2 regions of the Flintibacter porci genome follow, and region 1 is predicted to be linked to the other one. Evidence: riboswitches for the same ligand, from Rfam matches in the RefSeq annotation. Region 1 holds a riboswitch; the other holds the start of a gene.

Region 1 (11,654 bases):
CTCACCACACAGATGGCCAGCACGCCCCGGCCCATCAGCTTCTCCCCTACCACGCCGCCGGACACCAGCAGTGCGCACACCAGCAATCCCAGTGCCGCCGTTGCCGCCGCCAGAGCACCGCCTTTGAGCAGGCGGCACATGGTGCTCAGCCATACCGCCATGGGATCCTCCCGCTTCTTTTCCCGTTTTCCAGCCATAGTAAAACCCTCCCCGCGTTCTTCCTTGGTGGAAGACTATGCGGGGAGGGTCAGCTTTATGCTATGGTGAGTGCTCAGCGGGTAGCCTGAGTGCTCTGGCCGTTCTTGGTGGAGACGGCCCACTTGGTGATCTCGATGCGCACGCGGTCAGCGCCGGTCTCGAAGACAACGGTGTTCTCCTTTACCGCGCAGATGGTGCCGGTCATGCCGCCGATGGTGGTGATCTCATCGCCCACCGCCAGAGAGTTGCGCAGGTTCTCAGCTTCCTTCTTCCGCTTGTTCTCGGGGCGGATCATGAAAAAGTACAGCATGCCGAACATGAGCACCAGCATTAAGATCCAACTGTAATTCATATTGTTCCCTCCAAAATCTTGCTCTTCCAAGCAGGTTCGCTTGACGCGTTATGTGTCATTATAGCGGATTTGCCCTGGGTTGACAAGTCCTTTTCCCAATTTTGCCCGGTTTTTTACCCCTCCTGGCAGGGACGGTCCAGCATGCCGGAGTAAGTGGCCCGGAACTCTTCAAAGGTGCCGTTGTCCAGGCTGTCCCGGATGCGCTGCATGAGCTCATTGTAGAAGTGCAGGTTGTGCAGCACCGCCAGGCGCATGGCCAGCATCTCCCCCGCCGTCACCAGATGGCGCAGGTAGGCCCGGGAGAAGTGCTGGCAGGCAGGACAGGTGCAGGTCTCGTCAATGGGGCGGGTGTCCAGCTTATACTTCTCGTTTTTGATGTTGATGGTGCCCTTCCAGGTATAGAGCTTACCGTGGCGGGCGTTGCGGGCAGGCATGACGCAGTCGAAGAAGTCCACACCCCGGGCCACCGCCTCAATAATGTTGGAGGGGGTACCCACGCCCATGAGATAGCGGGGCTTGTCCTTTGGCATGTGGGGCTCCACGGCGTCGATGATGTCGTACATCACCTGGGTGGGCTCTCCCACCGCCAGGCCGCCGATGGCGTAGCCGTCGCAGTCCAGCTTGGCGATGTCCTCCATGTGCCGGATACGCAGGTCGGGGTAGGTGCCGCCCTGGTTGATGCCGAAGAGCATCTGGCCAGGATTGACGCAGTCAGGCTGCTCATTGAGCCGCTTGTGCTCGATGACGCACCGCTCCAGCCACCGGGTGGTGCGGGCAATGGAGCGCTCCACGTACTCCCGGGGAGCGGGGTTCTCAATGCACTCGTCAAAGGCCATGGCGATGTCGCTGCCCAGGTTGGACTGGATCTGCATGGACTCCTCAGGGCCCATGAAAATCTTCCGCCCGTCGATGTGGGAGGAGAAATGGACGCCCTCCTCCTTGATCTTCCGCAGAGAGGCCAGGGAAAACACCTGGAAGCCGCCGCTGTCGGTGAGCATAGGGCCATCCCAGTCCATAAACTTGTGAAGTCCCCCCAGCTCCTTGACCACCTTATCGCCGGGGCGCAGGTGGAGGTGATAGGTATTGGACAGCTCGATCTGACAGCCGATATCCTTCAGGTCGTGGGCGGATACCGCCCCCTTGATGGCTCCCTGGGTGCCTACGTTCATGAACACCGGGGTCTGGGCCGTGCCGTGAGGGCAGGTAAACACGCCCCGGCGGGCGCGGCCCTCCTGCTTGATTACTTCAAACACAAAAAAACTCCTTTATTTATGAGATAAACATGGCATCGCCGAAGGAGAAGAAACGGTAGCGCTCCCGCACCGCCTCCTCATAGGCCGCCAGCACGTGCTCCCGGCCTGCCAGAGCGGACACCAGCATAATAAGGGTGGACTCAGGCAGGTGGAAGTTGGTGATGAGAGCATCCAGCACCTTGAAGCGGTAGCCCGGATAGATGAAGATGTTGGTCCAGCCGGAACGCTCGGTCATGGTGCCATCCTCGGCGGCAAAGGACTCGATGGTACGGCAGGAGGTGGTGCCCACACAGATGACCCGACCGCCGTTTTTCTTCGTCTCATTGATGACGTCCGCCGTCTCCTGGGAGATCATACAGTACTCCGAGTGCATCTCGTGGTCCTGGATGTCCTCTGCCTTCACGGGGCGGAAGGTTCCAAGGCCCACATGGAGGGTAACGTAGCACACCTTGACACCCATCTCCTGGACTTTTTTCAGCAGTTCCGGGGTAAAATGGAGCCCGGCAGTGGGGGCAGCGGCGGAGCCTACCACCTTTGAGTAGACCGTCTGATACCGCTCGTTGTCCTGAAGCTCCGCCTTGATGTAGGGCGGCAGAGGCATCTTGCCCAGCCGTTCCAGAATTTCAAGGAAAATGCCCTCATAGTGAAAGCGGACCAGGCGCTTGCCGTCGTCCAGTTCCTTTTCGATGGTGGCGGTGAGCTCCTGCCCGTCGCCGAAGATCACCTGGGCGCCAGGTTTCAGTTTACGTCCCGGACGCACCAAGCACTCCCAGCACTTGTCCCCCTTGTCTACCAGCAGCAGCACCTCGCACACACCGCCGGTGGGACGGTGGCCGATGAGTCGGGCTGGAATAACCCGGGAGTTGTTGAGCACCAGACAGTCCCCCGGGCGGAGGAACTGGGGCAGCTCATAGAAATGATGGTGCTCCACTGCCCCGGTGTGCTTGTCCAGGGTGAGAAGCCGGGAGGCGTCCCGCCGCTCCAGAGGGGTCTGGGCGATGAGCTCCTCGGGCAGGTAAAAGTCAAAATCTGAGGTCTTCAATGTGGTATTCGCCTTTCTCTCTAGTCTAATATTCTTATTTCACGGTGGTACCGGGAAAATAGAAGGTAATAATCTCGTCGTAAGTAAAGCCTCGCTTGGCCATGGCGTAGGCGCCCCACTGGCTCATGCCGATCTGGTGGCCGTTGCCGCTGCCCTCAAAGACGTAGCTGCTGCCGGTAACATGGACCACGTTGACCTCTGTCACGCTGGAGCCGCCGCCGGAGGACGAGGTGACCGAGTCCACGCTGCCGCTGCCAGAGATGGCATACAGGTCCTCCCGGTCGGTCTTCCCCACCGTGCCGCTGCCGCTGATGACGTAGTAGCTGTCCTGCTCGGGCAGAGACCCGGAGCCATTCACCGGCAGGGAACCGTCAGAGGTCCCTCCACTTCCGCTGCCGGAACTGTTGACCTGGAAGCGGATGGAGCTGATGCCGAAGGTACTGCGCATGTTGGTTGGCTTAAAGGTGTTGCTCTGCCCGTTGGCGTAGTTCACCTTGACGGCAATCACGTTGCCCAGATCGGAGTAGGTGAGGTCCAGGGAGGCCACCGAAGTGCCGGTACCATACCCTTTGGATTGCAGGCGCTGGGTCAGGGTCGATGTGGTGTAGGACACCGTCCAGGAGGAGTACGGATTCATGGAGGCGGTGTCGGCCTCATAGGGGTCCTTCACGCCGCACAGATAGGGGTAGGTGCTCAGAGAAGAGCCCCACACATTATACACACTCTCGCTGGCTCCGCCGTGGCTGGCAGAGTAGAAGGTCTCGATCACCTTGCCGTTGTACTTGGCATACACCCCGGAGGTCTCCTCTACCGCCCGGGCGGCGTTGGAGTTATAGGTACTTCCGCCGCCGTAGCCGTAGTAGACCTGGCAGTCGGTGCCGTTGCAGATGTCAAAATGGTAGCTGCTGTGGTGGTTGAGGGAGTTGTAGGCATAGCTGCGGGCACACACGGCCTGGGCTTTCATCGCCTCCAGAGGCCAGCTGTCGCTCATCTCATAGGGCACAACTCCAATGAGGTAGTCCTCCATGTCCACGATGTTCACCACGGTGAGATTTCCCCCGTTTACCCGCTCATAGCGGAACCCGCCGGGGTAGCGGTAACCCTTGAACCAGGTGCGGGTCTCCCCTGCTCCGGTGACGTCGGGCATGATGCCAAGGGCCGTGGAGGAACCGCCGTCAAACTGGAACAGGATCTTCGCTTTGCCGGTCTGGGTCACGTTGACGGCATAGGAGCTGGTGCCCACCACGGTGCCGCCCAGACTGCTGGCCCGGCTTTCGGCCTCCGCCTTGGTCTCATAGGCGCCCACCCGGACCTGATACGCTCCGTCGATCCAGGCCACAAAACCGTCGGAGTAGTCCGACGCTTCGGAATAGGCGGCATTGTAGCTGTTATAGGATCCCGGCATCTGTACATGGTAGCAGCCAATCAGCTCTCCCCCGTTGTCAGAGGTGGAGTAGCTGGTGCCGCTGACCCAGATATTCTGGACCTTGACCATGGTCAGCTTGGTAACGCTGGAGCTGGTACGGCCCAGCTCCACAAAGTCCAGATCGCTGTCGTAATATCCAAAGCGGTACCCGGAGCCGTAGCCGGTGTTATTCTCCAGGTTGGCGCTGACCAGGGCATTGCTGCCGTAGGCGAGCCCCACCCGCAGGGTGAGTTCATCGTTCCGGGCGGCCCGGGCGGGGGCCGCCATCGGCACCGCCACGGCCACGGCCAGAACCACTGCGGCAAGTTGCATAAATATTCTTTTCATGGTAAACCCCATTTCTCTAATTCTTCCCATGCGCTCCCTTGACACCCACCAGGAAAGATGGTAGGATAAATTCAAATTCTGCAAGATAGAGGCGCGGCTGACATGAGTAAGCGTGGCTAGGGAGCCGGTTCCCGTCTGAGCCATGTCCAAAGGGAAGGCCGCCGAAGGGTCCCTTCTGCCGGAGGAAGGGGGCTCTGGTCGCTTGGTTAACAGCCCTGTGACTGTCATCTGGGCGGGCTGCCCAGGTGGAGCGCTGTCTGCTTTTGTGAATATTTTGCCGGCTGCGGTGCGTCCAAACCACAGTCGTCATTATAGTACAAAATCAGCCGCTTGAAAAGCCGCTGATTTATTTTTTTACCCGGGCCAATATCTGGGCAGGATCCAATTCATTTATCTTACGCGCGGGACATAGAATACCCTGTGCTGTTGTGGAGGTAGAATGCTATGAAAAAGTATAAAGTAGGTATCATCGGCGGAACCGGCATGGTGGGCCAGCGGTTTGTCACCCTGATGGAGAACCATCCCTGGTTCCAGCTCACTGCCATCGCCGCCTCTCCCCGCTCTGCCGGTCAGCGCTACGAGGACGCCGTAGCCAACCGCTGGGCCATGAAGACCCCCATCCCCGCCGAGGCCAAGGACATCGTGGTGATGGACGCCGCCGCTGATGTGGAGAAGATCGCCGGCATGGTGGACTTCGTGTTCTGCGCCGTGGATATGAAGAAGGACGAGATCCGCGCCCTGGAGGAACGCTACGCCAAGGCCGAGTGCCCCGTGGTGTCCAACAACTCCGCCCACCGCTGGACCGACGACGTGCCCATGGTGGTGCCCGAGATGAACCCCCAGCACCTGGAGGTCATCGCTTCTCAGCGTCAGCGTCTGGGCACCAAGCGCGGCTTCATTGCTGTAAAGTCCAACTGCTCCATCCAGTCCTACGCCCCCGCCCTGCACCCCCTGCTGAAGTACGGCATCGACAAGGTGCTGGTGTGCACCTACCAGGCCATCTCCGGTGCGGGCAAGACCTTCGAGCGCTGGCCCGAGATGGTGGATAACCTGATCCCCTACATCGGCGGCGAGGAAGAGAAGAGTGAGCAGGAGCCCCTGAAGGTGTGGGGCAAGGTGGAAGGCGGCAAGATCGTCAAGGCCGAGGGTCCCGCCATCACCGCTCAGTGCCTGCGCGTGCCTGTGTCCGACGGCCACACCGCCGCCGTGTTTGTCTCCTTCAAGGAGGGCTGCAAGCCCACCATCGAGCAGATCAAGGCCGACTGGGCTGCCTTCCAGGGCCGCGCTCAGGAGCTGCAGCTCCCCTCCGCTCCCAAGCAGTTCCTGCACTACTTCGAGGAGCCCGACCGTCCCCAGGCCAAGCTGGACCGGGAACTGGAGGGCGGCATGGCCATCTCCCTGGGCCGTCTGCGTGAGGACACCCAGTACGACTACAAGTTCGTGGGTCTGAGCCACAACACCCTGCGCGGCGCTGCCGGCGGTGCGGTCCTTCTGGCCGAGCTGCTGTGCGCTGAGGGCTACATGGATCGCTGAGAAACTGTCTTCATCCGGAGGGGAGAGGTCCTCTCCCCTCCCTTCTTATATTTTAACCAGAAAGGGTTGTGATTTTATGAGGACTCCCGTATTCACCGGCTCCTGCGTCGCCATCGCCACCCCCTTCGACGCCAACGGGACCATCAACTACGACGCTTTCGGACGCCTCATTGAGGCCCAGATCGCCGGCGGTGTAGACGCTATCTGTGTCTGCGGCACCACCGGTGAGTCGGCCACGATGACCATCCGGGAGCATATTGCCGCGGTGGACTACTGCGTGGAAAAGGTCAACCACCGGGTCAAGGTCATCGCCGGCGCGGGTTCCAACGACACCTCCGCCGCCGTCTACCTTTCCCTCCACGCCCAGGATTCCGGCGCTGACGCTCTGCTCCACGTCACTCCCTATTATAATAAGTGTACCCAGGCCGGTCTGGTCAAGCACTACGAGTACATCGCCGACCGTGTGGAGCTGCCCATCATCCTCTACAACGTGCCCAGCCGCACCGGCGTGTCCTTCACTGCCGAGTCCTACAAGATTCTCTCCGAGAATCCCAAGATCAACGGCGTCAAGGAGGCCAGCGGCAACTTCTCCCTTCTGGCCCACACCCGCCACATCTGCCCCGACGACTTCTACGTCTGGTCGGGCAACGACGACCAGGTTGTACCCATGATGGCCCTGGGCGCCAAGGGCGTTATCTCCGTGGTGTCCAATATCGCCCCCGAGCTGATGGTGAAGATGAGCCACCTGTGCCTGGAGAACGACTTCGAGGCCGCCTCCAAGCTGCAGATTGAGTACATGGATCTTATTGATGCCCTGTTCTGCGAGGTCAACCCCATCCCCGTCAAGGAAGCCCTGAACATGATGGGCATGGAGGCCGGCCCGGTGCGTCTGCCCCTGTGCGAGATGGCCGAGAAGAACAAGGCTGTGCTGAAGGCCGCCATGGAGCGGGCTGGATTGCTGAAGTAAGGAGCCTGCCATGCTGAAGATAATCATTTCCGGCTGCAACGGACATATGGGCCGGGTCGTAGAGTCCCTGTGCGCCGCCGATTCTCAGGTTGAGGTGGTCGCCGGCTTTGACGTGCTGGGCTCCAACGACGGAGACTTCCCCGTTTATTCCTCCCCCGCTCAGTTTACCGGCAAGGCAGACGCCGTTATCGACTTCTCTTCCCCCGCCGCCCTGGATGGTCTGCTGGATTTCGCCCAGGCCACCGGCACCCCCCTGGTGCTGGCCACCACCGGCTACACCCCGGAGCAGGTGGCTCAGATCGGCGCCGCTGCTCAGAAGGTACCCATTTTCCGCTCTGCCAACATGTCCCTTGGCATCAATGTGCTGCTGGAGCTGGTGAAGAAGGCCGCCTCTGTACTGGGCGACAGCTACGACATTGAGATCGTGGAGCGGCACCACCGCCGCAAGGTGGACGCCCCTTCCGGCACCGCTCTGATGATCGCCGATGCCGCCGCCAGCAGCTGCGGCCACGAGACGGAGTACGTCTTTGAACGCCACAGCGTGCGCCATCCCCGGGATAAGAAGGAGATCGGCATCTCCGCGGTTCGCGGCGGTACTATCGTGGGCGAGCACGAGATCATCTTTGCCGGCCACGACGAGATCATGGAGATCAAGCACACCGCCCTGTCCCGCGATATCTTCGCCCAGGGCGCGGTGGAAGCCGCCAAGTTTATGTCTACGGTTCAGGCGCCTGGTCTGTATGACATGAGCCAGCTTGTGAAGTAATTCCCCTTTGCTATTATTGAACGGTCATGGTTTCTGCCATGGCCGTTCTTCTATGTAGAGACGGTTCCTCCCTGCGGGGCGGCCTACTTTGCCCCCGGCGGCAAAGTAGGCAAAACGCCGCCGGGGATGGCTCCGATGAGCGCCTTCGCGTAGCGGGCGCTCAAAGTCGCCTTCCCTACCCCCTCTGGCCCTTCGGGCCATCTCCCCCTGACAGGGGGAGTCGGCCCCGGACCCCTGTTTACGGAGGATACCTTCCTGTAGCCCTGGCAATCTCATCCGGCGCGCAAAAAATGATCCCTGGTCCCTTTTGCCTCGGGCCACTGGGCTCTGCCTGGTCTGAAATTTGATTTCCAACTGCGCTGTACGAACCCCGCCTGGTTCAGTGGAGCCAGGGTAACGTACAGGCGAGGGGTGGAGCTTTTCCTACACATCCTTTGCCTACGGGCGAGAGGCAAAGCGAAGCTTTGCAGAAAGCTTTTTTGCCTACTTTTTTCTCGAAAAAAGTAGGTAAACGGGGCGTCGGTTGGCAAACAGGCTATTCTCTGGTATGCTGTGTGAGACGGACAAATTTCATTACCTGGAGGAAACCTATATGGACTATGAAAAAATCGGTGCTCTGATCCGAAGCCTTCGCACCCAGCAGGGCCTGACCCAGCGGGAACTGGCCCAGCAGCTGACGGTGAGTGACAAGGCGGTGTCCAAGTGGGAGCGCGGCCAGGGCTGTCCGGACGTCTCCCTGCTCCCCAGCCTGGCCCAGATTCTGGGTGTGGAGGTGGAGGGCCTGCTGGCCGGGGAGCTCCTGGAAAATGAACAAACCGGAGGAACCATGAAAAACCTGAACTTTTATGTCTGCCCCACCTGCGGCAACATCCTTACCTCTGCCGTGGGCGCGGCTGTCACCTGCTGCGGCAAGAAGCTCGCCCCTCTGGAGGCCGTGAAAGCACCCGAGGAAGCGCGCCTCAATGTAGAGCTTATCGAGAACGACTACTTCGTCTCCTCCTCCCACCCCATGACCAAGGAGCACTACGTCTCCTTCGTCGCCCTGGTAACAGGAGACACCCTGATCCTGCGGCGGCTCTACCCGGAGTGGGACCTGCAAACCCGCCTGCCCCGAATCGGCCATGGGAAGCTCTTTTGGTACTGCGTCCAGCACGGCCTGCACTACCAGCTGGTGTAACCGGCCTATGTGTGGTATACTAAGAAAACCACATCATTTGTAAGGAGTTTTTCTATGGCAGACCAGTTTTCCCGTACCCGCCTTTTGGTTGGAGACGAGCCTCTCGCCCGTCTGGCCGCCGCCAAAGTAGCGGTGTTTGGCGTAGGCGGTGTTGGCGGATTTTGTATTGAGGCTCTAGCACGCGCAGGCGTAGGCACTTTACACCTCTATGACGACGACACCGTCTCTGAGAGCAACTTAAACCGCCAGATTGTCGCCCTCCACTCCACCATCGGCCAGCCCAAGGCAGAGGTGATGGCCCGGCGGATACTGGACATCAACCCCGCCTGCCAAGTGGAAGTATTCCGGATGTTTTACCTGCCGGAAAACGCCGATCAGGTGGATCTGAGCCAGTATGACTACGTGGTGGATTGCATCGATACCGTGGCGGCCAAGCTGGATTTAGCGGAAAGGTGTACCACTTTACAAGTTCCAATTCTCAGTGCAATGGGCTCGGGCAACAAACTGGACCCCACCGCCTTCCGTGTCACCGACCTGAGTAAGACCCAGGGCTGTCCCTTGGCCCGGGTCATGCGCAAGGAGCTGCGGAAACGGGGCATCACCCACCTGAAGGTAGTCTACTCTACGGAGGAACCCCTCACTCCTCTCCAGCCCGCCGAGGAGGAAGCTCCCGCCGGAACAGACACCCGGCCTCGCTCCACCGCCCGCCGGGCCACCCCCGGCTCCATTTCCTTCGTCCCCGCTGCCGCCGGACTGGTGGCGGCCAGCGCAGTCATTCGGGATCTGGGCGGGTTTTAAGGCAGAAATTTTTCGATAAAAAGAGTGCTGCGACCGAAAAGCCGCAGCACTCTTTTTTATAGAAGCTGAATGAAATTCCACATCAGCTTACATCCGTAGAAAATAATGATCACACCGCACACAACATTGATCATCCGTAGCGTTTTGGCGTTAAAACGGTCACTGAACAAAGAAATAGCAAGGGTGATGCCCGTGAACCAGAGACAGGATGCAATTCCCACGCCGGAAATAAACGGGATAGACTGTTGGGCAGGCAGGGTCACATGGAATGCCCCCAACATCATGGTCCCATCGATGATGGCCTGAGGATTGAACCAAGTCACCACACAAGCGGAGGATATGGTTTTCCGTATGGAATCCGTTGTTTTGGAGCGGTCGATCTCCTCCGCTTTTGCCCGGAGCAGCCCGATGCCGATGTAGATCACAATGAGGCTTCCTACACACAGGATCACCATCTGCAGCCATTGGTAACGCTCCATCACCGCGCCGATTCCAAAGAAGCAGGCAAAGGCCAGCGTCACATCAAAGAAAATGACGATCCAAGCAGTAAGCAAGGCACGGCGGCGTGTGTGGGTCAACGCGGAGTTTATCACAAACAAATTCTGCAGACCAATGGGAGCCACATAGGCAAGCCCCATGGTCAATCCCTGAAAAAAATATCCCATTGTTGTTCCCGCCTATCGTTTTATATGAAAAGGGCCGGGGCTTTACCCCGGCCCAAATTCTTATGGTTTTTACATCTGAACCCGGTGATAGACCTTCTTGCCCTTGCGGACCATGATGCCATCGCCGGACAGGTCGTCGGCGGTGTAGCGGGTATTTACGTCGGACACCTTCTCATCGTTGACGGTAACGCCGCCCTGCTCCACCAGACGGCGAGCTTCCTTCTTGGAGGGAGCCAGCTTGCAGGTGACCATCAGGTCCAGAATACCGATGGAGCCGTCGGTGAGGTTGTCAGCGGTGAGAGTAGTGGTAGGCACGTTGCTCATGTCGCCGCCGCCCACAAACAGAGCCTTGGCCGCGTCCTGAGCCTTCTTGGCCTCCTCTTCCCCGTGGACCAGCTTGGTGAGCTCAAAGGCCAGGATCTCCTTGGCAGTGTTGAGCTGGCTGCCCTCCCACTTGTCCATCTCGTCGATCTGCTCCAGAGGCAGGAAGGTGAGCATACGCAGGCACTTGAGCACGTCCTGATCGCCCACGTTGCGCCAGTACTGATAGAACTCGTAGGGAGAAGTCTTGTTGGGATCCAGCCACACGGCGCCCTTGGCGGTCTTGCCCATCTTCTTGCCCTCGGAGTTGAGCAGCAGAGTGATGGTCATGGCGTGGGCATCCTTGCCCAGCTTGCGGCGGATGAGTTCGGTGCCGCCCAGCATATTGGACCACTGGTCGTCGCCGCCGAACTGCATGTTGCAGCCGTAGTGCTGGAAGAGGTAGTAGAAGTCGTAGGACTGCATGATCATGTAGTTGAACTCCAGGAAGCTCAGACCCTTCTCCATGCGCTGCTCGTAGCACTTGGCCCGGAGCATGTTGTTGACGGAGAAGCAGGCGCCCACGTCCCGCAGCAGGTCGATGTAGTTCAGACCCAGCAGCCAGTCGGCGTTGTTCACCATCTGAGCCTTGCCCTCGCCGAACTCAATGAAGCGCTCCATCTGCTTCTTGAAGCAGTCGCAGTTGTGCTGGATGGTCTCAGGGGTCATCATGGAACGCATATCGGTACGGCCGGAGGGGTCGCCGATGTAGCCGGTGCCGCCGCCGATCAAAGCGATGGGACGGTTGCCTGCCATCTGCAGGCGCTTCATCAGGCACAGAGCCATAAAG
Region 2 (11,654 bases), on a different contig from region 1:
TGTCTGGAAGTCCCATTCTCCAGGACGGGCGGCTTGTGGGCGCGGTCACCCACGTCCTCATCAACGAGCCCTCCCGGGGTTACGGAATTTTGGCAGAAAACATGGTAAAAACCGCCCAAAGCAGCGCAAAAGCCGCCTGACAGATTTGAAAAAGTACAGCCGCCCCGGATGGGAAACGACCCGATCCGGGGCGGTATTTTGGTTCTCTTTGTGCCGGTTTTTCCTGCAAACGTCGAACTTTGTCGAAAGATGTCGAACTTTTGTTTACCATTTTTTGGTAAAAATATCTTGCGCATACTGTCTGATTATGGTACATTTTATTTGACCGTTTCAGTGTGTGTAACGGTCAGAATGCCAGCCTTGCAAAGAAGGGAGTTTACATTCATGGAAGCAACCGTATCACTGTTGGTAGCGGACGCCAACGAGGAGTACCGGCATCAATTTATCGAGATGCTCCAGGCCGAACCGGACCTGCAGGTGGTGGGAGAGACCGGGGACGGACTGGTCCTGCTGGACCAGCTGAAGACACTGCGCCCTGACGTAGTGGTGATGGAGATCGTCCTGGGGGGCATCGACGGTATTGAGGTGCTGGAACGGCTGTCTCAGATGGAGCTGGACTACCGCCCCAAAATCCTGATTCTGTCCAGCTATGCCCGGGGCGGAATGGCTGACCTCGCCGCCTCTCTGGGGGCCGATCACTATATGTCCAAGCCCTGCCGGCCCAACGCCGTATGTCAGCGCATCCGCCAGCTAGCGGCTTTTGCCACGGTCCCTAGTAATTCACAGGAGTCAGCCCGCTCCTTGGAGGCCATGGTCACCTCCATTATCCACGAGGTGGGCGTACCCGCCCACATCAAGGGCTACCAGTATCTCCGGGAGGCCATCATTCTGGCAGTAGAGGATATGGACGTCATTAACGCGGTGACCAAGGTCCTCTATCCGGAAGTGGCCAAGCGCTTTGGCACCACTGCCTCCCGGGTGGAGCGTGCCATACGCCATGCCATCGAAGTGGCCTGGGACCGGGGCGACCTGGAAACCCTGCAAAAATACTTCGGCTACACTGTTTCAAACGTAAAAGGCAAACCCACCAATTCGGAATTCATTGCCATGATTGCCGACCGCCTTCAGCTTCAGCGCCGGGAAGGCTGATCGAAAACGACGGCGCTTACCCATAAGTATATCCCAACCCCCGTATCCTATGTAGTAGAAATGAGCAGAATCATGATAGTATCCCCTCCAGACGGACCTTTGAGCTGTATCTCTATGGTCCGTCTTTTTTTGCCCTTCTGGATTTTTCTGTCTCCATTTGCTATAATAAGACGAAAAGCGGCCCAGTCAGCCGGGCCGCTTTTTCCATTCCCATTGATACAAAAGGAGCGATATGTATGACTATTGAGTATACCCCCCGCGGGGTTTGTTCCCGTTTCTTCTCCATCAAGGTGGAGGACGGCATCATTCAGTCCGTACAGATCATCGGCGGGTGTGACGGCAATCTTCAGGGCATCTCCCGTCTGATTGAGGGCATGAAGGTGGAAGACGCCATCGCCCGCATGGAGGGCATCCGATGCGGCGGCAAACCCACCTCCTGTCCCGACCAGATCGCCAAGGCCCTGCGTACCGCACTGCCTCAGGCCTGAGTGGTCTTTTCCGGCTGTCCGTGGAGCAGCGCCTGCCGCTTGAGCCAGGGGATCTTCCGCCAGTAAAACAGCACCGTCACCACCGGCGGGATCAGGTCGGAGATGGGCTCGGCAAAGAAGATCGCCATAGCCCCAAAGGCGGCAGGAAGGATAAAGATGGCCACAAAATACACCAGCTTACGGAAGGCAGACAGGGGCAGGGAGTAGCGCATCATGCCCATCCCGGTCAGCCCGTCCACGATCACATACTGCACACCCAGGGGCACAATGCCCAGGGAGGTGATGCGGATGGCGGTGACTGCCAGGGCGGACACCTGTACATCGGGGGTGAAGATGCGGGTAAAGGGGGCGGCAAACAGCTGCCCCACCAGGCATAGCACCCCGGTGTACGCCACCGCGATGATCAGGATGTACTTCTGGGCCTCCAGGATACGCTTGGGCTGTCCCGCTCCCAGGTTGTAGCCCAGAATGGAGGCAGTCCCTCCTGTCATGCCGCCCAGAGGCATGGTGACCACCAGCATGAAGCTCTGGGAAATGGTGGCCGCCGCCACCAGCAGATCGCCCTGGCTCTCTCCGCCGTAGCGCTGGAGCAGGGCATTGAGGACAATGATCATCAGGTTATCCACCGCAATGATCAGGAAGGGCGTCAAACCGGTAAGCAAAATGCGGCCCATCAGCCATGGACGGTAACCGCCAAAGGAGATCCCCACCTGGGGTGCCGGTCCAAACAGGAAGTGGAGCACAAACAGACAGCTGCACAGCTGGCTGAGCACGGTGGCGATCGCCGCCCCCTTGACTCCCATCTTCAGCCCGAAGATAAACAGCGGGTCCAGCACGATGTTCATCACCGCGCCCAAAATCACCGACTGCATTCCCTTTTGGGCAAAGCCCTGGCAGATGACAAACTGGTTCATACCCGTGGACAGCAGTGCAAAGACGGTACCCGTCAGATACCAGGAGTAGTACTCCATGGCATAGGGCAGAGTCTCAGGGCTGGCGCCGAACAGCATCAGTGCAGGCCGGCGGGTGGCGTAAGCCACCCCCATCAGCGCCAGGGACATGACGATCAGCAGCAAAAAGGCGTTGCCCACGATCTGTTTGGCCTGCTCCCGCCGTCCTTCGCCCAGGCGGATGCTCACCAAGGGCGAGCCTCCTACACCCACCCAGAAGGCTACCGACCCCAGCATAGTCACAATGGGTCCGCACACCCCTGCGCCCGCCAGGGCCAGACTGCCCACCTCCGGGATATTTCCGATGTAAATTCGGTCCACCACGCTGTACAGCACGCTGACAAACTGGGCCAGCATGCTGGGAATGGCAATACGCAGCACCAGCGGGCGGATCGGATCGTTTCTCAGATCATTTTCCACTCTCATGCTCTATTTTCTCTCCCATTTCTCACACATTTTGCCGGTTTTCCGGCTGAGTAGCGGATATTATAGCACACTGTCCATAGACTGTAAAGCCGCCCGTCCATTCTTCCGGACCAGGGCGGAATTTTTTTGCCTTCCCCCCTTGACAGCCGTGTATATGGCATATATACTGTGCATATAGTATATATACACTATAACGGAAGGAAGGCCGCAAACTCCGTCCGACCCATGCGCAGGGCGGACAGGGGCGGGCGGTTTATATGGTGCGCCAAATGGATATCATTCTCAGCAACTCCAGTGGAAAACCCATCTACGAACAAATCTCGGACCAAGTGAAAAGTCAGATCCTGTCCGGCACGCTGGCGGAAGGGGACGCTCTGCCCTCCATGCGTCTGCTGGCCAAGGAGCTGCACATCTCGGTCATCACCACCAAGCGGGCCTATGAGGAGCTGGAACGGGAGGGGTTCTTACAGAACATTCCCGGAAAAGGCTGTTTTGTGGCCCCCCAAAACCGGGAACTGCTGCGGGAAGCCCAGCTGCGCCGGGTGGAGGAATTTCTCTCCCTGGCTGTGGACGAGGCCCGAAAGGGCGGCTTCACCCTGGAAGAGCTTACGGAAACGCTCAACATATTGTATCAAGGTGAATGATTATGACAAATAGTATTGAAATATCCGGCCTTTGCAAATCCTACGGCGACTTTGCCCTGGACCACATCGATCTGAAGCTCCCCGGCGGGTCCATCATGGGCCTCATCGGAGAAAACGGCGCTGGCAAGACCACCACCATCAAGTGCATCCTGAATCTGATCCGCCGGGACGCAGGCACCATCACTCTTATGGGCTATGACAACATCGCCCAGGAGCAGCAGGCCAAGTCAGAGGTGGGCGTGGTGCTGGACGAGTGCTACTTCCACGACACCCTGCGCCCCACAGACATCCACACCATTCTCTCCCGGGTCTATGAGAATTGGGATAAAGCGCTCTTTGCCTCCTGCCTGAACAAGTTTCAGCTGCCCGAGGGCAAATATGTCAAGGAGTTCTCCCGGGGCATGAAGATGAAGTTGTCCCTGGCCGCCGCACTGGCCCACCACCCCAAGCTGCTGATTCTGGACGAGGCCACTGCCGGACTGGACCCGGTGGTGCGGGATGAGATCCTGGACGAGTTTCTCAACTTTATCCAGGACGAGGAGCACTCCATTCTCATCTCCAGCCACATCACCAGCGACCTGGAGAAGGTTGCCGACTACATCACCTATCTCCACCAGGGGAAGGTGGTCCTCTCGGAGGCCAAAGACGTGATTCAGGACAGCTACGGCCGCCTGGGCTGTACCGCCGCCGACCTGCTGACCGTTGATTCCAAGGACCTGGTTCGGGTGCGGAAGGGCTCCTACGGCTGCGAGGCTCTGGTGAGTGACCGGGCCGCCTTCCGTAAAAAATACACCCAGCTGATGGTGGAGCCCATCTCCCTGGAGGATATCATGCTCTTCATTGGAAAGGGGGAGTCAGTATGACCGGCCTCATCGTCAAGGATTTTCTGGTCATGCGGAAATCCATCAAAACTTACATTCTGTTTCTGCTGTTTTATTTTGTCATGGCGGCCTTAGGGATTTTTCCGATCTCATTCATCACCGCCATGGTACAGATCATCATTATGATGCTGCCCCTGAGTGCCTTCTCCTATGATGAGCTGTCCAAGTGGGACCGGTACGCCTTCTCTCTGCCTCTGAGCCGCCGGGCTGTGGCGGGTGCCCGCTACCTCTTCGCTCTGATCCTCACCCTGTTTGCCGCCCTGTTCGGCCTGGTGACCTGCCTGATCTTGTCCCTGGCTTTTCATGACTCCAAGCTGGTGGAAAACTGCATGACGGTCATGGTCTCTCTGGGCCTGGGCCTTCTCTATTGCGACATCTTACTTCCCCTGACCTATAAGCTGGGACCAGAGCGCGCCCGGCCCTACTTCTACCTGGTCATCTTCCTGCCCATCATTCTTCTGGTCGGAGCCTCTAAACTTGGGCTGCTGGATGGGCTCTCCTTCCTGGAACAGATCCCCGAAGCCTCCGCCATCGCATTTGTTCTTCTGCTTCCCTTCCTGCCTCTGCTGGGGATGGGTGTGTCCTATCTCATCTCCTGCCGCATCCTGGAACACAAAGAGTTTTAAGGGGCCCGCTGGTTTTCCCTTGCACCCCGCTCCCCCTTCGTGCTACAATGTGAGTAGAGATATTTGGGAGAGGAAGTGTGTTCTATGACCGCTCATCAGGCCATCAAGGAACTCAAGCAAGTCCGGCAGTACTGCACCGCCAGCGCCATCCCCGCTATCGACTACGCCATCCAGGTGCTTCAGGGCCTGGCCGAGCGTGAGAAGAAGCTGGAGGAGGAAAAGAAGCACCAGCCCTGCGGCCCTGCCGCCGAGAAAATCCCCGATTAACCAACAAAAGGCCCCATCCTTTCGGATGGGGCCTTTCCTTATTCTATGGAATATTTCTTAGTCCTCCACACCGTCGCCGTGGGTACGCATGAAGAACAGGAAGCCCAGCACCAGCACAACGCCCACAGGCAGAGCCAGCAGACCGGGAGCGCCGAAGTGGATCAGCAGACCGGCCAGCACATAGCTGAAGCAGGAGATCGCGGCACAGGCGGTGGCATAGGGCAGCTGAGTCGCCACGTGGTTGACGTGGTCACACTGCGCACCGGCAGAGGCCATAATGGTGGTGTCGGAGATGGGGGAGCAGTGGTCGCCGCACACAGCACCGGCCATGCAGGCGGACACACAGACCACACCCATGGGGTCGTTCAGGGGGAAGATGGCCAGGGTGATGGGGATCAGGATGCCGAAGGTGCCCCAGCTGGTGCCGGTGGCAAAGGCCAGCAGGCAGCCGATGACGAACACGATGGCGGGCAGGAACAGAGCAAAGCCCTTGGCATACTCATTGACCACATACTCCACGAAGGCGGTGGCACCCAGGGAGTCGGTCATGGCCTTCAGAGACCAGGCAAAGGTCAGGATCATGATGGCGGGCACCATGGCCTTGAAGCCCTCGGGGATGCAGCCCATCATGTCACGGAAGGACATAGAGCGGCGGATGGAGTAGAAAATCAGGGTGAAAATGAGGCCGAAGGCGGAGCCCAGCATCAGGCCAACCGAGGCATCAGAGTTGGAGAAGGCGTCCACAAAGGTGGTGCCGGAGAAGAAGCCGCCGGAGTAGATCATACCGATCACGCAGCAGACCACCAGCACAATGATGGGCAGCACCAGGTCAATGACCTTGCCCTTGCTGTCGTCGGCGTCCTCCTCGATGAGGCCAGCATAGGGGTTGGAGCCGGAGAACAGGTCGCCGGTCTTGATCGCGTTGCGCTCATACTTGAGCATGGGGCCAAACTCCACCTTCATAACCACCATGGAGATCATCATCACGATGGTCAGCAGAGCGTAGAAGTTATAGGGGATGGCCTTGATGAACAGAGCCAGGCCCTGGCCGTCCTCCACGAAGCCGGAGACTGCGGCGGCCCAGGAGCTGATGGGGGCGATGATACACACGGGGGCAGCGGTGGCGTCGATGAGGTAGGCCAGCTTCACGCGGGAGACGTTGTGCTTGTCGGTGATGGGACGCATCACGGAACCCACGGTGAGGCAGTTGAAGTAGTCATCGATGAAGATGAGCACACCCAGCAGAATGGCGGCCAGCTGCGCGCCCACACGGCTCTTGATGTTCTCGGAGGCCCAGCGTCCGAAGGCGGCGGAGCCGCCCGCCTTGTTCATCAGGCACACCATGGAACCCAGGATGACCAGGAAGATCAGGATGCCCACGTTGTAGCTGTCGGACAGCACGGAAGCGATGCCGTCCTCAAAGACGTGAAGGACGGTGCCCTCGAAGGAGAAGTTGGAGTAAAGCAGGCCGCCCACCAGGATACCGATAAACAGAGAGGAGTAAACCTCCTTGGTGATCAGAGCCAGGGCAATGGCGATGACAGGGGGCAGCAGGGCAAAAGCGGTAGCGTAGAAGTTGCTGGCCGCGGGGACCACACCTTCGCCGCCGCAGGTGGCGCACACGTTGGTCCCTTCACAGACAGCGCAGGCGGGGTCGGTGCCGTAGCACTCCATGCAGATGCCGTAGCCCTGGCAGGCAGAGCACTCCACGGTGGGGCGGCTTCCGCCCTCTCCGGCGGCAAAGGCCACGCTCATCAGGGTCAGAACCAGGATCAGTGCCAGCACGATCCGGCCCAACCAGCGTCGGTTCATTCTCATAGTTCTCATTTCCCTCCAAAAATTAGTTCCACCGGGACGACCAACACACACGACATCTCTCCCGGTGCGCTTGCGCAACAAAAAACCATGAACGCGAAGCGCGCCCATGGCAAAACCGGATGTCCCCTTTCCGCAGAAAACCGCGGCAAGAGGACCTCTGGATAGCGCTCCACAAAAGTGACAGTCCGCAGGATCTTATCCCGCGGCCCAGGTCCGCCGCCCAGGCAGGCGGTGGGGACCTTCGGCGGTTCACCCTCTCCTCCGGAACGGCTGCCTGGCCTTGTCCCGGAGTACGCATGAGAACCGCGCCTCTATCCCTTTTATTTGATTGGGTGTATCCTACCATGCTCCAGGGGGAATGTCAAGGCTGATTCCCGTTTTTCCCCCAGAATTCCCGTTTATTTGGGCACTTTCTCCATCATGAAAAAGGTAAATGTGCCGGTGACCACCAGTTTGCCCTGATCGTTGTACAGCTCCACCTGGATGACCGACAGGGTGCGTCCCTCCTTTTTCGGGGTGGCGATGCAGGTGATGCGCTTGCCGCTGGCCGGACGGAGAAACTCCATGCTGCTGCCGGCGGTGACACAGCGCCGTCCGGTGGCACAGGCACAGCTGCCTCCCACCGTGTCCGCCAGGGTGGCCAGCGCTCCGCCGTGAACCATGCCATGGGGGTTGATGCTGTCCGGTCCAACCTCCAGCACGCCCTCTGCCCGGCCGGGCTCCACTTTGGTGACGTAGATCCCGTTCTCATAGGAGAACTGATGGGGCTGATTGACCACGCTGGAGATAGGTTGAATTTTTTCTAAGGGTTCCATGGAACTTCCTCCTGAAATTTGCTCAAATTGACACCATATTAGCACAAACCGGCCCGCCCGGCAAGGCTGCGTTTCCCTTTTCCCTTCCACGGCATAGGATGGGGAGAAATCCCACATGTTTGGAGGCAGAACCATGAAGCAGAAAACACCCGGGCTCACGCTGGAGCCCTTTGACCAGGACACCTTCCAGAGGGTGTGGCGCAGAGTCATGCCGGACCAGGATCTGAGCCCCATCCAGCCCACCGTCCCCGCCTTCTCCCCTGACTCTCCCGGCACGCCGGAGACCCCCACACCCCCAGTCTCGCCCTGTCCCCCCCAGACCTCCCCGCCTGCCTGTCTGTGCCCGGATTCCGAGAGCTACGCCCCCTGTCTGGAACAGCTGATGGAGGACACCTGTGCCCTCTCCCGGGCCTATCAGAGCACCGCCCGGCGCTGCGGCGGGCGCACCGCCCGACTGCTCAGCAGTCTCCTACCCAGCCTGGGTCAGGACCACCGGCGGCTGTGCGCGGCCTATTTTCTCATCACCGGGGAGCGCTACACCCCCGCCTCTCAGGCCGTTCCCCTGTCCGGAGCCGCTCCCTGGCAGCTGCGCAGTCTCTTTTTGCTGGAGCAGCAGAGGGCCGCCAAGTTGTCCGACTACGCCGCAGGCACTTCGGGCGACCCCTGCCTGCGGGAGCTGTTCCGGGAGCTGGAGCACGCCGCCCGACTGCGTGCAGGGCGCATCCGCGCACTGTTGGAGCAGTTGTGACGCACCTTGACTACCCTTCTTTCCCTGGGGTAAACTAAGGAAAACAGGCCCTCGGGCCGGAAAGAGGGTAGCAACATGGCACAGCTGCGGGAGTTTACCTATCCGTCCAGCGACGGCGTCCACACCATCCACGCCCAGGAGTGGGTCCCCCAGGGCCCGCTCCGTGGCGTGGTGCAAATCGTCCACGGAGTTGCGGAGCATATAGGCCGCTATGAGGGGGCTGCCGCTTTTCTGGCAGAGCACGGCTATCTGGTGTGCGGCGAGGACCACCTGGGCCACGGCAAGACTGCCGGTCCGGGCGAGGAGGGCTTTTTCGGGGAGAAGGACGGCTGGTCCATGGTGACCCGTGACGTGGCCGCCCTGCGCAAGCTCCAAGGGGAGAAGTACCCGGATCAGCCCTACTTCCTTCTGGGCCACTCCATGGGTTCCTTCCTTACCCGCACCTACCTCATCAACTACCCCGGCACCCTCACCGGGGTCATCCTGTCCGGCACCGGACAGGAGAGCGCTCCCCTGGTTGCCCTGGGCAAGTGGCTGGCCGGGATGGAGCGCCGCCGCCTAGGTCACCGGGGGATCAGCCCCCTGGTGGACAAGCTATCTTTGGGGGCCTACAACCGGAAATTCGCCCCCAACCGCACCGGGGCTGACTGGATCTCCCGGGATGAGGCCCAGGTGGATGCCTACCTGGCCGATCCCTACTGCCAGTATCAGTCCACCGTGTCCATGTTTGAGGCCATGATGGGCGGCCTTCAGTATATCGCAAAAAAGGAGAACCTGGCCCGTATGGACCCCAGCACCCCGGTTTACTTCTTCTCCGGCGACCAGGACCCGGTGGGCGGCATGGGCAAGGGGGTAAAAAAAGTAGTGGAGATGTTCCGCCAGGCCGGGTGCCGGGACGTGACGCTCCGCCTCTATCCCGGCGGCCGCCACGAAATGTTCCATGAGCTCAATGCCCCGGAGGTGCTGGACGACCTGCTCTCCTGGCTGGAGGAACACCGCGGAAACGCTTGACGGAGCCCGCCCTCCGGTTTACAATCGGAGGGAAGAAACAAAGGAGGGGTTTTCGTGACCTATCAGGAAGTTCTGGCCGCCGCCCGCACCTGCAGCGGCCCCTATTGCAAGGCCTGCCCGGTGTGCAACGGCAAGGCCTGCGGCAGCACTATGCCCGGCCCCGGCTCCAAGGGAACCGGCACCGTGGCGGTGCGCAACTACCAGGCCTGGCAGGAGATCTGCCTCAACATGGACACCATCTGTGAAAACGGCCCGGTGGACACCAAATTCAACTTTTTCGGTCAGGAGTATGACCTGCCCGTCTTTGCCGGCCCGGTGGGCGCGGTAAACCTCCATTACGGGGACAAGTACAACGACCTGGAGTATAACAACATCCTGGTTCCCGCCTGCGCCCAGGCCGGCATCGCCGCCTTCACCGGCGACGGCACCAACCCTGAGGTCTTTACCGCGGCCGCCGCCGCTATCGGCGCCAACGGCGGCAAGGGCATCCCCACCGTGAAGCCCTGGGACCGGGACACCCTGTATGCCAAGCTGGACGCCGCCAAGGCCTCCGGCGCCAAGGTATTCGCCATGGACATCGACGCGGCGGGCCTGCCCTTCCTGAAGGGCCTCAATCCCCCCGCCGGCTCCAAGACGGTGGCCGAGCTGCGGGAAATCATTGAGTACGTAAAAGTGCCCTTCCTCATCAAGGGCATTATGACCGTCAAGGGTGCTCAGAAGGCGCTGGAGGCGGGAGCCGCCGGCATCGTGGTCTCCAACCACGGCGGCCGCGTTCAGGACGGCGTCCCTGCCACCGCCAGCGTGCTGCCCGCCATCGCCCAGGCCGTGAAGGGCCAGATGGTGGTGCTGGTGGACGGCGGCATCCGTACCGGCGTGGATGTGTGCAAGGCTCTGGCCCTGGGCGCTGACGCCTGTATCCTGGCCCGGCCCTATGTCACCGCCGTCTACGGCGGCCAGGCTGAGGGCGTGAAGGTGCTCACCGACAAGCTCAAGGGCGAGCTCCAGGACACCATGGCCATGTGCGGAGTCCATAGCCTGAGTGAGATCTCCGGCGATATGATCTTCCGGGGCTGATCGCCCCTCCTTTTACCGGCGCGGGATTCCCCGCGCCGGTTTTTTGCCCCTTTGGTTGACATTGTAGACCAGCTGGGATATAATAGGTCTACAAAGTAAACCAGTATAGGAGGCGACGGAATGGAACAGACTCTCACCCACAGCGAGTGGTATGTGATGGACTGCCTGTGGCAGCACAGTCCCAGCACTGTGATGGAGCTTGTCACCGCCCTGCACCAAAAGGTAGGCTGGGCCAAGAGCACCACCATCACCACCCTGCGGCGCATGGAGGACAAGGGTCTGGTGACGGTGGAGATACATGGCCGCACCAAGTACTACACCCCCGCCCTGGAGCGGGATAAGGCGGTGCGCCGGGAGACCCGCTCCTTTCTGGACCGGGTATACCAGGGCAGCGTGGGGCTGATGGTATCCGCCATGGCCAGTGAGAAAGCCCTCAGTCAAGAGGAAATCGATGCCCTATATGCCATTTTGAAGGAGGCGGAAAAGCAATGAACACCCTGCTGCAATGGTTTGTGACCTCGTCGGTACTCATTTTGGCGGTGCTGGCTCTGCGTCGCCTGCTGGGCGGGCGCATCTCTCCCCGGGTGAAGTACGCCCTGTGGGGGGTAGTGTTGCTGCGGCTGCTGGTACCCTTCCAGATTCCCATGCCCAACCTGCCCACAGCGGCGGACCTGACTCCGGAGCCCACCTCCCTCACCCAGACCACCATCCCCATTCTGCCCTCCTCCTACTCCATGGAGGAAGTGGAGGCGGGCCA

The links. A riboswitch is a leader RNA that binds a small molecule or an ion and turns the genes downstream of it on or off. The one in region 1 is predicted to bind lysine.
Region 2: it holds a riboswitch for lysine, as region 1 does, so the genes downstream of both, ACEVJL_RS07190 (Na+/H+ antiporter NhaC family protein) here and asd (aspartate-semialdehyde dehydrogenase) in region 1, are expected to answer to the same signal.

What each region holds. Positions count from the first base shown of each region.
Region 1 covers NZ_JBHEVB010000002.1:10,942-22,595, forward strand. The annotation lists gene ACEVJL_RS01950 (TIGR04086 family membrane protein) at 1-197, opposite strand, end outside; gene yajC (preprotein translocase subunit YajC) at 272-550, opposite strand; gene tgt (tRNA guanosine(34) transglycosylase Tgt) at 664-1,803, opposite strand; gene queA (tRNA preQ1(34) S-adenosylmethionine ribosyltransferase-isomerase QueA) at 1,820-2,845, opposite strand; gene ACEVJL_RS01970 (SpoIID/LytB domain-containing protein) at 2,880-4,598, opposite strand; lysine riboswitch at 4,677-4,862, shown strand; gene asd (aspartate-semialdehyde dehydrogenase) at 5,043-6,131, shown strand; gene dapA (4-hydroxy-tetrahydrodipicolinate synthase) at 6,208-7,098, shown strand; gene dapB (4-hydroxy-tetrahydrodipicolinate reductase) at 7,109-7,864, shown strand; gene ACEVJL_RS01990 (helix-turn-helix domain-containing protein) at 8,457-9,041, shown strand; gene ACEVJL_RS01995 (tRNA threonylcarbamoyladenosine dehydratase) at 9,096-9,839, shown strand; gene ACEVJL_RS02000 (LysE/ArgO family amino acid transporter) at 9,896-10,504, opposite strand; gene tyrS (tyrosine--tRNA ligase) at 10,574-11,654, opposite strand, start outside.
Region 2 covers NZ_JBHEVB010000005.1:183,856-195,509, reverse strand. The annotation lists gene spoIVB (SpoIVB peptidase) at 1-140, shown strand, start outside; gene spo0A (sporulation transcription factor Spo0A) at 385-1,149, shown strand; gene ACEVJL_RS07220 (TIGR03905 family TSCPD domain-containing protein) at 1,386-1,637, shown strand; gene ACEVJL_RS07215 (MATE family efflux transporter) at 1,628-3,013, opposite strand; gene ACEVJL_RS07210 (GntR family transcriptional regulator) at 3,283-3,657, shown strand; gene ACEVJL_RS07205 (ABC transporter ATP-binding protein) at 3,660-4,520, shown strand; gene ACEVJL_RS07200 (ABC-2 transporter permease) at 4,517-5,164, shown strand; gene ACEVJL_RS07195 (hypothetical protein) at 5,249-5,431, shown strand; gene ACEVJL_RS07190 (Na+/H+ antiporter NhaC family protein) at 5,489-7,243, opposite strand; lysine riboswitch at 7,404-7,571, opposite strand; gene ACEVJL_RS07185 (PaaI family thioesterase) at 7,648-8,064, opposite strand; gene ACEVJL_RS07180 (hypothetical protein) at 8,198-8,812, shown strand; gene ACEVJL_RS07175 (alpha/beta hydrolase) at 8,888-9,823, shown strand; gene ACEVJL_RS07170 (alpha-hydroxy-acid oxidizing protein) at 9,878-10,897, shown strand; gene ACEVJL_RS07165 (BlaI/MecI/CopY family transcriptional regulator) at 11,018-11,389, shown strand; gene ACEVJL_RS07160 (M56 family metallopeptidase) at 11,386-11,654, shown strand, end outside.